DNA from 3 places in the Roseibium sp. SCP15 genome. Region 2 is predicted to be linked to each of the others. Evidence: riboswitches for the same ligand, from Rfam matches in the RefSeq annotation. Region 2 holds a riboswitch; each other region holds the start of a gene.
The links. Region 2 has a riboswitch for S-adenosylmethionine ahead of ABLO27_RS09425 (hypothetical protein). Riboswitches for the same ligand answer to the same signal wherever they lie in the genome.
Positions count from the first base shown of each region.

Region 1: linked by a shared signal. The riboswitch ahead of ABLO27_RS07935 (O-succinylhomoserine sulfhydrylase) and the one ahead of ABLO27_RS09425 (hypothetical protein) in region 2 are both predicted to bind S-adenosylmethionine.
Region 3: linked by a shared signal. The riboswitch ahead of ABLO27_RS02995 (homoserine O-succinyltransferase) and the one ahead of ABLO27_RS09425 (hypothetical protein) in region 2 are both predicted to bind S-adenosylmethionine.

Region 1 is NZ_JBDZYI010000002.1:129,394-132,663, reverse strand. Features, by position in the region: gene ABLO27_RS07945 (IMPACT family protein) at 1-189, opposite strand, end outside; gene ABLO27_RS07940 (2'-deoxycytidine 5'-triphosphate deaminase) at 197-1,333, opposite strand; SAM riboswitch at 1,477-1,556, shown strand; gene ABLO27_RS07935 (O-succinylhomoserine sulfhydrylase) at 1,600-2,799, shown strand; gene ABLO27_RS07930 (Stf0 family sulfotransferase) at 3,052-3,270, shown strand, end outside.
Region 2 is NZ_JBDZYI010000002.1:438,561-441,830, forward strand. Features, by position in the region: gene ABLO27_RS09415 (SlyX family protein) at 61-273, shown strand; gene ABLO27_RS09420 (NADP-dependent oxidoreductase) at 314-1,315, shown strand; SAM-I-IV-variant riboswitch at 1,739-1,863, shown strand; gene ABLO27_RS09425 (hypothetical protein) at 1,905-2,213, shown strand; gene yciA (acyl-CoA thioester hydrolase YciA) at 2,218-2,604, opposite strand; gene ABLO27_RS09435 (hypothetical protein) at 2,792-3,013, opposite strand; gene ABLO27_RS09440 (group III truncated hemoglobin) at 3,007-3,270, opposite strand, start outside.
Region 3 is NZ_JBDZYI010000001.1:655,127-658,396, reverse strand. Features, by position in the region: gene dld (D-lactate dehydrogenase) at 1-937, shown strand, start outside; gene ABLO27_RS02995 (homoserine O-succinyltransferase) at 1,013-1,960, opposite strand; SAM-I-IV-variant riboswitch at 1,998-2,103, opposite strand; gene ABLO27_RS02990 (hypothetical protein) at 2,067-2,333, shown strand; gene ABLO27_RS02985 (helix-turn-helix transcriptional regulator) at 2,345-2,548, opposite strand; gene ABLO27_RS02980 (hypothetical protein) at 2,545-2,943, opposite strand; gene ABLO27_RS02975 (SDR family oxidoreductase) at 3,201-3,270, shown strand, end outside.

The DNA.
Region 1 (3,270 bases), 310 kb from region 2:
TTCTTCAATCCGCCCGTCTTCCAGCAGTCTTCGATGCGCCGTGACGACGTGATTTGCTTTTCGATGCTCTTTGCGCAGCTCTTCAAGCCGGCCTTCAAAGGCGTTTACCGGTACGAGAAACGCGAGGAAGCGGGACTTCCGGTCTTCCAGATATCCTTCGAATTCACGCGTGACTGTCTTGAAGGCCATGCGGATTTCAGGACGGAACCTTGAAGTGCTTGGACAGTTTCAGGGCTTGACCCTGATAGTTGGATCCGATCCCTTCGCCGTAAAGCGTCGCCGGTCGCTCCGCCATATGTTCGTAGACGAGACGGCCGATGGTCTGTCCGTGTTCCACGATGAACGGAACGTCATGTGAGCGGACTTCCAGCACGGCACGCGAGCCGACACCACCGGCGCCGACATGCCCAAAGCCGGGATCGAAGAAGCCAGCGTAATGCACCCGGAATTCGCCGACGAGCGGATCGAACGGAACCATCTCGGCAGCATAGTCGGGCGGTACATGCACCGCCTCCTGACTGACAAGGATGTAGAAATCGTCCGGATCAAGGATCAGTTCCGCTGACTGCCTCCGGTAGATCGGCTCCCAGAAATCAAGCGGGTCCTGCGCACCGACCAGGTCGACATCAATCAGGCCGGAATGCTGCTTGGCGCGATATCCGATCAGACTGCCGGGGCCATCGCCCTCCAGGTCGATAGACAGCTGCACACCGCCTCCGATCCGCTCATTGCCACCGCTCATCAAGGTATGTGTCTTGTGAACGTGCTCCAGCTCGTTGTCCGGTATCAGGGACTGCCCGCGGCGGAAGCGGATCTGGCTGAGCCGGGAACCGGTCCGCACCAGGATCGGGAAGGTCAGCGGCGAAATTTCTGCGTAAAGCGGTCCGGTATAGCCCGCCGGAACCGTGTCGAAGGCGAGGCCGTTGTCGGTGATGACGCGGGTAAAGACATCAAGGCGGCCCGTTGAACTTTTCGGGTTCGCGGTTGCCGAAATATCCGGCGCGAGTGCAAGGCTTTCCTGTAGTGGAACAATGTAGACACAGCCGGTCTCCAGAACTGCGCCGTCCTTCAGATCAACCGTGTGCAGCTTCAGCTGCTCCAGCCGGTCGGCAACCTTGATGTCGGGGCCGGGAAGAAAACTGGCGCGCACGCGATAGGCAACCTGCCCGAGACGCAGATCGAGGCTGGCGGGTTGAATCTGGCCGGTGACAGGTGGTTCTGCGGCCGAAATCTCTCCGGCGGCGAACATCGCCTGAATGATCCGTTCCGGCAAGATGCCGCTGGCTGAAAGAGTTGCGCTTCCGTTCAAGACCTGACCCGCTGCCACGTTCATGGAGTTAACCTGCAAATTGTTCAGATAAAGTCCTTAACGGATGCAGGGGCTCCAGCCAACAGGCATTCTCGTTCGCAAAGTTCTTTTGTGAAGGACGATCAGCACCAAATGAATTGACCTTGGAGGTGTTTTCACGTAGGAGAAACGCACTTCGTGGTGATTTGGGCCGGCCGGCTTGCAGCCACGTTAAACAAGTTGCTAAAAAGGCCGGAGGTGCGAACCCCGGTCTTCAGGCTGGGGTTTTTTGCGTTTGGAGCGAACGAGACATGACTGAGAACACCAAGACCGGTAACAAAAACTGGCGCCCTGCAACCACATTGGTCCATGGCGGCACAACGCGGTCGCCCTTTGGTGAGACCTCGGAAGCACTCTATCTTACTCAGGGCTTCGTCTATAACGGCGCTGAAGCCGCTGAGGCCCGCTTCAACGGTGAGGACCCGGGATTTGTCTATTCCCGTTACGCCAACCCGACCGTGGCCATGTTCGAGGACCGCATAAAAGCGCTTGAGGGCGCGGAAGCTGCGCGCGGGACAGCCAGCGGCATGGCCGCCGTCAACCTTGCGCTTATGGCCTCCGTGAAAGCCGGTGACCATGTTATCGCCGCCAAGGCACTGTTCGGGTCGTGCCGCTACATCTGCGAAACACTGCTGCCGCGCTTCGGTGTTGAAAGCACCCTTGTTGATGGCACGGACATCGAACAGTGGAAGGCAGCCGTTCGGCCGAACACCAAGGCCCTGTTCCTGGAAAGCCCGACCAACCCGACGCTGGAGGTTATCGACATCGCGGCCGTTGCCGAAATCTCCAGGAATATCGGCGCGCGCCTGATCATCGACAATGTCTTCGCCACTCCACTGTATCAGTCGCCGCTGGAGCTCGGTGCCGACGTGGTCGTCTACTCGGCCACCAAGCACATTGACGGGCAGGGCAGATGTCTCGGCGGCGTCGTGCTGTCCGATGAAGAGTGGATCACAGACGAAGTCATGCCTTTCGTCAAACACACCGGTCCCCACATGAGCCCCTTCAGTGCATGGGTGCTGTTGAAAGGCCTTGAAACCCTGCCGCTACGTGTCGCGCGCCAAACCGAAAGCGCTGGTCAGATTGCCGACTTCCTGGCAGGCCAGTCCAAAGTCTCCCGTTTGATCTATCCGGGGCGGGACGATCATCCGCAGGCAGACGTCGCCAAACGCCAGATGTGCGGCGGGTCCACCATGGTCGCCTTTGAAATGCAGGGGGGCAAGGAGGCTGCTTTCCGCTTCACCAACGCGTTGGAAATCATCCGGATTTCCAACAATCTCGGTGACGCGAAAAGCCTGATCACCCATCCGGCAACCACAACGCACCAGTCGATTGGCGAAGAAGCGCGTGAAGAACTCGGCATCTCCGATGGCATTCTGCGCCTCTCAGTCGGCCTGGAAGACCCGCAGGATCTTCTGGAAGACGTCGAAAAAGCACTCAGCGCAATCTGATCAATCAGAAATATTGCAGCTCAAACCCCGGTCCCTGTGGCCGGGGTTTCTGCTTTGATGAACCATCGCTGCACCAACGTCCAGGCCTTCGGGTGAGGCGCGGAACTGTTGCTCCTGCGCCACTCAGCGCCCATTGATGTGTCGAGTTCGCGGATTAAAGCTATGCAACCCTAAAATGCTGTGCCATTCGAATTTCGCCTGCATGGTTTCTGTAAACAGAGCCTATGCTTCCATAGGTGATGGAGAGAAGGTGTGAGTTCGACCGGACCAGAGACGAATTATCAGTCATTGGTGATCTGCACTTCGCCGCGCAGTGGCAGCACCTTGTTGTGCAAGCTTCTTGCAGCAACAGGAAAAGCGGGAAATCCGAACTCTCATTTTCATGAACCTTCGCTCGACAAATGGCTGAAGTCGTACGACCTTTCTGCCGAGGAATTTTCCAGTGACCTTCAGCGGTTGGAAGCGGTCTTC
Region 2 (3,270 bases):
ACGTGCGTTTCACCGTTCCGGGTGTTAACCCCACTACCAAACGACAAAGGGAAGCCGGATATGGCCAATGAACACGAGGCCCGGATTGACAAGCTCGAGATCGATCTGGCTCATGCCACACACACGATCGATGACCTCAACAGCGTCGTTGTTGAACAGGGCAAACAGATTGACCGGCTTACGCGCGCGCTCTCCAACATGACCGATCAGGTCGAGGAGCTGATGGAAAACGTTCTGCCCGGCCACCAGATCGAAAAGCCTCCGCACTACTGAACGTGATGTCCACGTCCCCTTCACAAGCGAAAGGCAGCCAATGAACAACACGCGGCTTCTACTAAAGTCCCGTCCGGATGGACGTCTCGGCCCTGAACATTTCGACCTTAGAGACGAGCAACTTGGATCACTGACCGACGGCAAAGCCCGAGTCAGGGTTTTGTATGTATCGCTCGACCCGGCGATGCGCGGCTGGGTATCTGCGAGCACCGACAGCTACCTGCCACCGGTACCGCTGGGAGACACAATGCGCTCGCTGGGAGTGGGTGTCGTGGAAGAGAGCAAGTCCGACGCATATCAAGTCGGGGACTGGGTCACGGGCATGACCGGCTGGACCAAATTTCTCGATGTTGCGCCCGGAGATCTCAGTGTCGTTCCACAGCTCGCAAGCATCGAAGACTACGTCGGCATTCTGGGCCTGCCCGGTGCGACCGCCTGGCATGGTCTTGTTGTTGAGGGCCAGGCCAAGGCGGGTGAGACGCTATGCGTGACCGGCGCTGCCGGATCGGTCGGGTCGCTGGTCGGACAGATCGGAAAGGCTCTGGGCCTCCGGGTTATCGGCATCGCCGGTACGCAAGAAAAATGCGACTGGCTGGTCGATGAACTCGGCTTTGACGCAGCCCTCAACTACCGCACGGATGACTTGAGCAAGGGCCTGAAGGAGTTCGCGCCGAACGGGATCAACCTGCATTTCGAAAATGTGGGCGGCGAACCGTTCAATGCAGCCTTGAAGAACATGGCTCCGTTCGGGCGGATGATCTTTTGCGGTTTCATTTCCGTCTATAATGGCGAGGCAAAAGACACGCCTCCGGAAATGACCGCGATCGTCCGCAAGCGCCTCACCTTGAAGGGCTACGTGATGACGGACCATTTCGACACGTTCCCGGCAATCTTTCAGGAACTCGGGAAGCTGATGATGGCAGGAAAGTTGCGATACCGCCTCGATGTGACCGAGGGTCTGGAAAACGCACCCTCCGTGTTCAACAAGCTTTTCGACGGAACCAACAAAGGGAAACTGGCCATCAAGGTTTCGGACCTTTGAACGCGAGTCCAATTTATCCTTGAAAGGCCGGAGCCCGTCTCCGGCTTTTTATGTTTTCAACGGCGTGAGAACATCCAGTAATCCGTTGCGAGGGGATTGATCCATGCCAAGGAAAGGCGCTGGAAGCCAACCAGTGTGAAAGATGGTTCCTACTAAGGTGCAGCATGCGGATTATCCGTCTGTTCACTTTGACTGGCCTGATCGCCGCTTCGATTGCCGGCTGGTACAGACAGAATAGGCAAGGTGATCCTGAACAATCGGCGAACCTAACGAAGGGTTCACATGTTTACTGATGGAGCCTCCCAAGTCACCGTTCTTGAACGTCCACGTCCAGGCGAGACAAGCAAACTTCGCGTCAAAATCGTCTTTGAAGGCAGCGCAAAGACACGGACTTGCAATGCTCGAAAGGACATGGCATAAGCCACCCATCATCAAGAGAAGGGCTGGCGCCCTCGCCAACCTGCCAAACCGGGCAAGGTGGTTTCCGCAACAGGGATGCGGTCGGTTTGATCCTCATGAGAGGCTTATCGGCAACGAAGCGGTTGATTTTCATGCGCCAGTCCTCCTCGGGCAACCGATGGAGGATTTTTTGTCTAAACAGCCATTTGCCGGTCTCGCGGCCGACCTGATCGAAGACCAGCTGGCCACGAAAGCCGAGATTGCCGGTTCTGAAATCTGGCAAGAAGCTGCCGAGGATTGCGTCCTGGCGCGGATCAAGTCCCTGCGACTGATCGGCGGCCTGCCGCGTCACAAATCTCCTCTGCCCCCGGATGAACGCATAGAGCGCCTGAAGGCGTTGCTTCACTTATGGGCCAAGGGCTGCACCTGCGCCGTGGACGAAGATCTCTTCGCGGATATCCTCAACCGGCACAGGCAGAAACCGGCATATTCCAGCTGAGTGACTAGTCCTTCTTGGGGACCTGACGCGGTTTGCCGTCATCGTCCACCGCAACCATGGTGAAAATTGCCTCGGTTACTTTTTCGCGTTCACCGTACCGGTGGCGAAGAGCCCAGGCTTCCAGCTTGATTTCCATGGAAGAATTGCCGACGCGGACGACGTCACTGTAAACGCACAATACGTCACCCACCTGAACGGGACGGATGAACTTCATCTTGTCGACAGCAATGGTGACGACGCGACCTTCGGCCCGTTGCCCCGCCATGATGCCACCCGCCAGATCCATCTGGGACAGAACCCACCCTCCGAAAATATCGCCATTGGCGTTGGTATCAGCGGGCATTGCCATCGTACGCAATGTCAGTTCACCGGTCGGTTCGTCGTCGCTCACGCCTTAACTCCCTCAATTTCAGTCGAGGACAGAGTAGCGTGAGTGTGCGGGAGCACAAGGGCAGCGGCTCAGACGATGAGCATCAGGATCAGCATGATCCACAGGGGGAGCGGTGCGGCAATCCAGATCAGCAGGATCGGCAGCCCGCGTGGCAACAGTTTCGACATCGACATATTGAATTCCATTTCTAGCTGAGCGACGGCAACTCGGCCACCGTCAGGACCACCAAAGCAATCATGCCTGTGACGAATGCAAGTTTCGCGCTGCCTATGAGTGTACGCCCCGCAACATCAAGCTTCGGCAACGGCATCTTGCGGGAGTCCAGATACATGGACATCAGCATGATGGAAAACACCGTGAACCAGACAGCCACGAGCGCTTCTGCAATGAGCACGATTCCAACTAACATGATCCACTCCAACGCACTTCCCGGGAAGACAGTTCCGGCGGAGGCTCCGCGCCGGCAATCCCGAAGGTTGCAAGCCAGAGACTCTGTGCGATGCGTTCGGCGACAGCGATGATCTCGTCCGCAAGTTCGGGAACGAACAGCTCACGGACGACCGGTCGAAATACGCTCAGCCATTCGGCATAGTCGGAACTTACAAGTTCCTTCTGCTTCAGATGAGCCGGTACGGGTTTGCCCTTGTAGGCACCGTTTTTCAGCAG
Region 3 (3,270 bases), on a different contig from region 2:
TACCTTTCCCGTCGAAACCGGTGAAAAGGTCTATTACATCGGCACCAATGATCCGGCCGAGCTGACAGCCTTGCGCCGCCGACTATTGACGGAACTGCCGGAATTACCCGTCAGCGGCGAATATCTGCACCGCGAGTGTTTCGACGTCGCGCACAAGTATGGCAAGGACACGGTGTTGATGATCGACTGGTTCGGCACCGACAGACTGCCATTGTTCTTTGCCCTGAAGGGCGCCATGGATGCCCGGCTGAACAAAATTCCCTTCCTGCCGAAAAACCTGACCCACAGGATGATGCAATTCCTCTCCCACCTGGCTCCCGAGGCATTGCCGCGCCGAATGCGAGATTTTCGCGACAAGTTCGAACATCATCTTATTCTGAAGGTTTCGGGTTCGAGCGCGGCACAGACAGAGGGCATACTTGCCGACACACTTGGCACCGACGGATGGTATCTCTGTGATGACAAAGAAGCCGGCAAGGCGATGTTGCATCGGTTTGCGGCCGCGGGTGCCGCGGTGCGCTACGGCGCTGTCCATGCCAACGAATGCGCGGACATTCTTGCGCTCGACATAGCCCTGCGACGCAACGATGCCGACTGGTTTGAGAAACTGCCAGCAGACCTCGAAGAGCATATCGAGGCAAAGCTCTACTACGGCCACTTCCTCTGTCACGTCCTGCATCAAGACTATGTCGTGAAGAAAGGCTCAGACCCCAAAGCCCTGAAGGCCAGCATGCTGGAGCTTCTTGACAAACGCGGCGCAGAGTACCCGGCGGAGCACAATGTCGGGCATCTTTACGAGGCAAAACCGGCACTCGCCGATCACTACAGGTCCCTCGATCCGACCAACAGCTTCAATCCCGGCATCGGCAAGATGTCGCGGGAACGAAATTATGGTCATTCCTGTTGCAGTCATCACCACGAGAATGCTGCCGAGTAGGCAGTGGTGACATCAATTGCCTGGGTTTTTGCCCGCGCCGCAAATTGCTCTGATCGGCCCGGCAGCATCCTTCGACTAGGCGCCAGCACTGAGAGGCGCGGCTGACTCGGTGTCCTCAGTCCTTCCGATCGAGTTTATGTCGAACGGCGTGGTCTGGTACATATCGTTGATCCAATTGCCGAACAGCAGATGCGCGTGGCCGCGCCAACTGTTTTCCGGTGGCAGTGACGGATTGTCCTCCGGGAAATAGTTTTGAGGCAGCCTGCCGCCACCATCGCGAGCAAATTCTTCGCCAAGGGTCTCGGTGTCATATTCGAGATGATTGAACATCAGCAGCATGCGGCGTGCAGGATCCTCCAACAGGCAGAGGCCGCTGTCGTCATTCTCTGCCAGAACTCTCAATCCACTATCTGCCGGAATGTCGTCGTGCCTGTTCTCTGTCCAGCGGGAAACCGGCACTTCAAATTCATCGCAGAAGCCGCGCAGATAAGGAGACGTCGGAGCGAGATTTCGATGCTTGAAGACCCCGAACCGCTTTTCAGGCAGCAAGTGCTTGGGCAAGCCGTGGAAATGATGAACGGCGGCCTGAGCGGCCCAGCAGATCATGAAACAGCGATGGACGTGGGTTTGCGTCCAGTTGAAAACTTCCGAAAGCTCCGGCCAGTAACGCACTTCCAGAAAGGGGCGCTTTTCCACCGGAGCACCGGTGATGATGAAACCGTCAAAGCGCTCGTCTCGAATGTCCGCCCAGGGCCGATAGAAAGCCTCCATGTGTTCCGCAGGCGTGTTTTGCGGAACATGATCCGTCATTCTCACAAGCGTCAGCTCGACCTGCAATGGGGTGGCCCCGAGCAGGCGCGCGATCTGCGTTTCGGTCTTGATCTTGTTCGGCATCAGGTTGAGCAGACCAATCCGCAGCGGCCGGATATCCTGGCGCATGGCTTCAGCCTCACGCATCACGATCACACCTTCGGATTCCAGTGAGCGGCGGGCAGGAAGATTGTCGGAGATTTTAATTGGCACGTGCGTCGATCCCTTTTTGCTGAAACGACGCTAATGGCGAGATCCGTTTGGTTGCCGGTTCGGCCACATTCCCCTTTCGGAGCACCACCTTGCTCGGAGCAGCAGGTTGGCGTTGGGCGTCGCCCCAACTCATAATGCGACGATCTTTTTATGTTGCCGGATCAGAATTGGCAACGGTGAATTATCACAATTCGTTCAAGTGGATCTGGCAGGCGTGGCACTTGATATGGAGAAGATCCTGCCAGACCACATCGCCATTGAAGTGTCAGTCTGGCTCGTTACGCATCGCGAACTTCGAACAAGCCGAGGCGTTAAACTGGCCTTTGATGTGTTTGCAGGAAGGCTATCTGCCAACATCGCCCGCACTGCGTGATGCAGCTCAGATCAATCTGGCAATTGAAACAGGTCTTCTACACGCACATTCAGAGCGCGGGCGAGTTTCAGGGAAAGGATCGTCGACGGTACGAAGACGCCATTTTCGACCGTGTTGATCGTTTTCCGGCTGACGTCGACCAGCTGAGCAAGCTCTGTCTGTGTCAGACCTGCCTCTTGGCGATGCTCCTTCAGATGGGTCTGTAGCTGCTTCACCCGGCACGCCCACGAAATGTTGCGATCGCCATCCACACAGACGGCGCGCAAATCAGCACGGCACCAATCCAAAGCAGCGCCTCAGACGCCTCCAATCCACGGGATTGGCTCAGAAAAAACAACACCCAAAAGCCGATCAACGCCGCCCAGTAGCCAAACTGATAAGATCCACGATGCGAGGCGACGGTCTGCTCGTCCCAGGATGGTCTGATAGCGCGAGGCCTGAAGATCGAGACGACAAATTGGGCAACAGCGCCCAGAATTGCGACAGCCCCGAGACCGATTATGTATCCGGATTCAATTGGAACTCCCACGGCGATGGAAAACAAGACGCCTGCAATCCCGCACACGAGCAATAGATTTGCGGCAAGCCGCGTCAAAGTCAGCGCATTCATGTCTCACCCCGCTTCTGTAACCTTCGCGTTACATGGGATTAAGAACGTGTAACGTCAAGGTTACATTTTCACCAAAAGGACACTTGCCAGACTCGGGGTTTCGACTGTTGACCGTTGGTAGTCTTCCATCCCGCTTCGCGGTGCGCCCTTGCGCGCGATGACATGCCCCATTGCACGCCGAAGGTGTATGGCCATGGCCTTCCGTGATAAAAATAGTTCGCAAAGTGATAGGCGCTGGACAGGAGGGAGTGGTTGAAATGAAGCAGCGTACGTTTCTTGTCACTGGTGCCAGCAGCGGCATCGGCCGTGCCGTTTGTGACCGTTTGA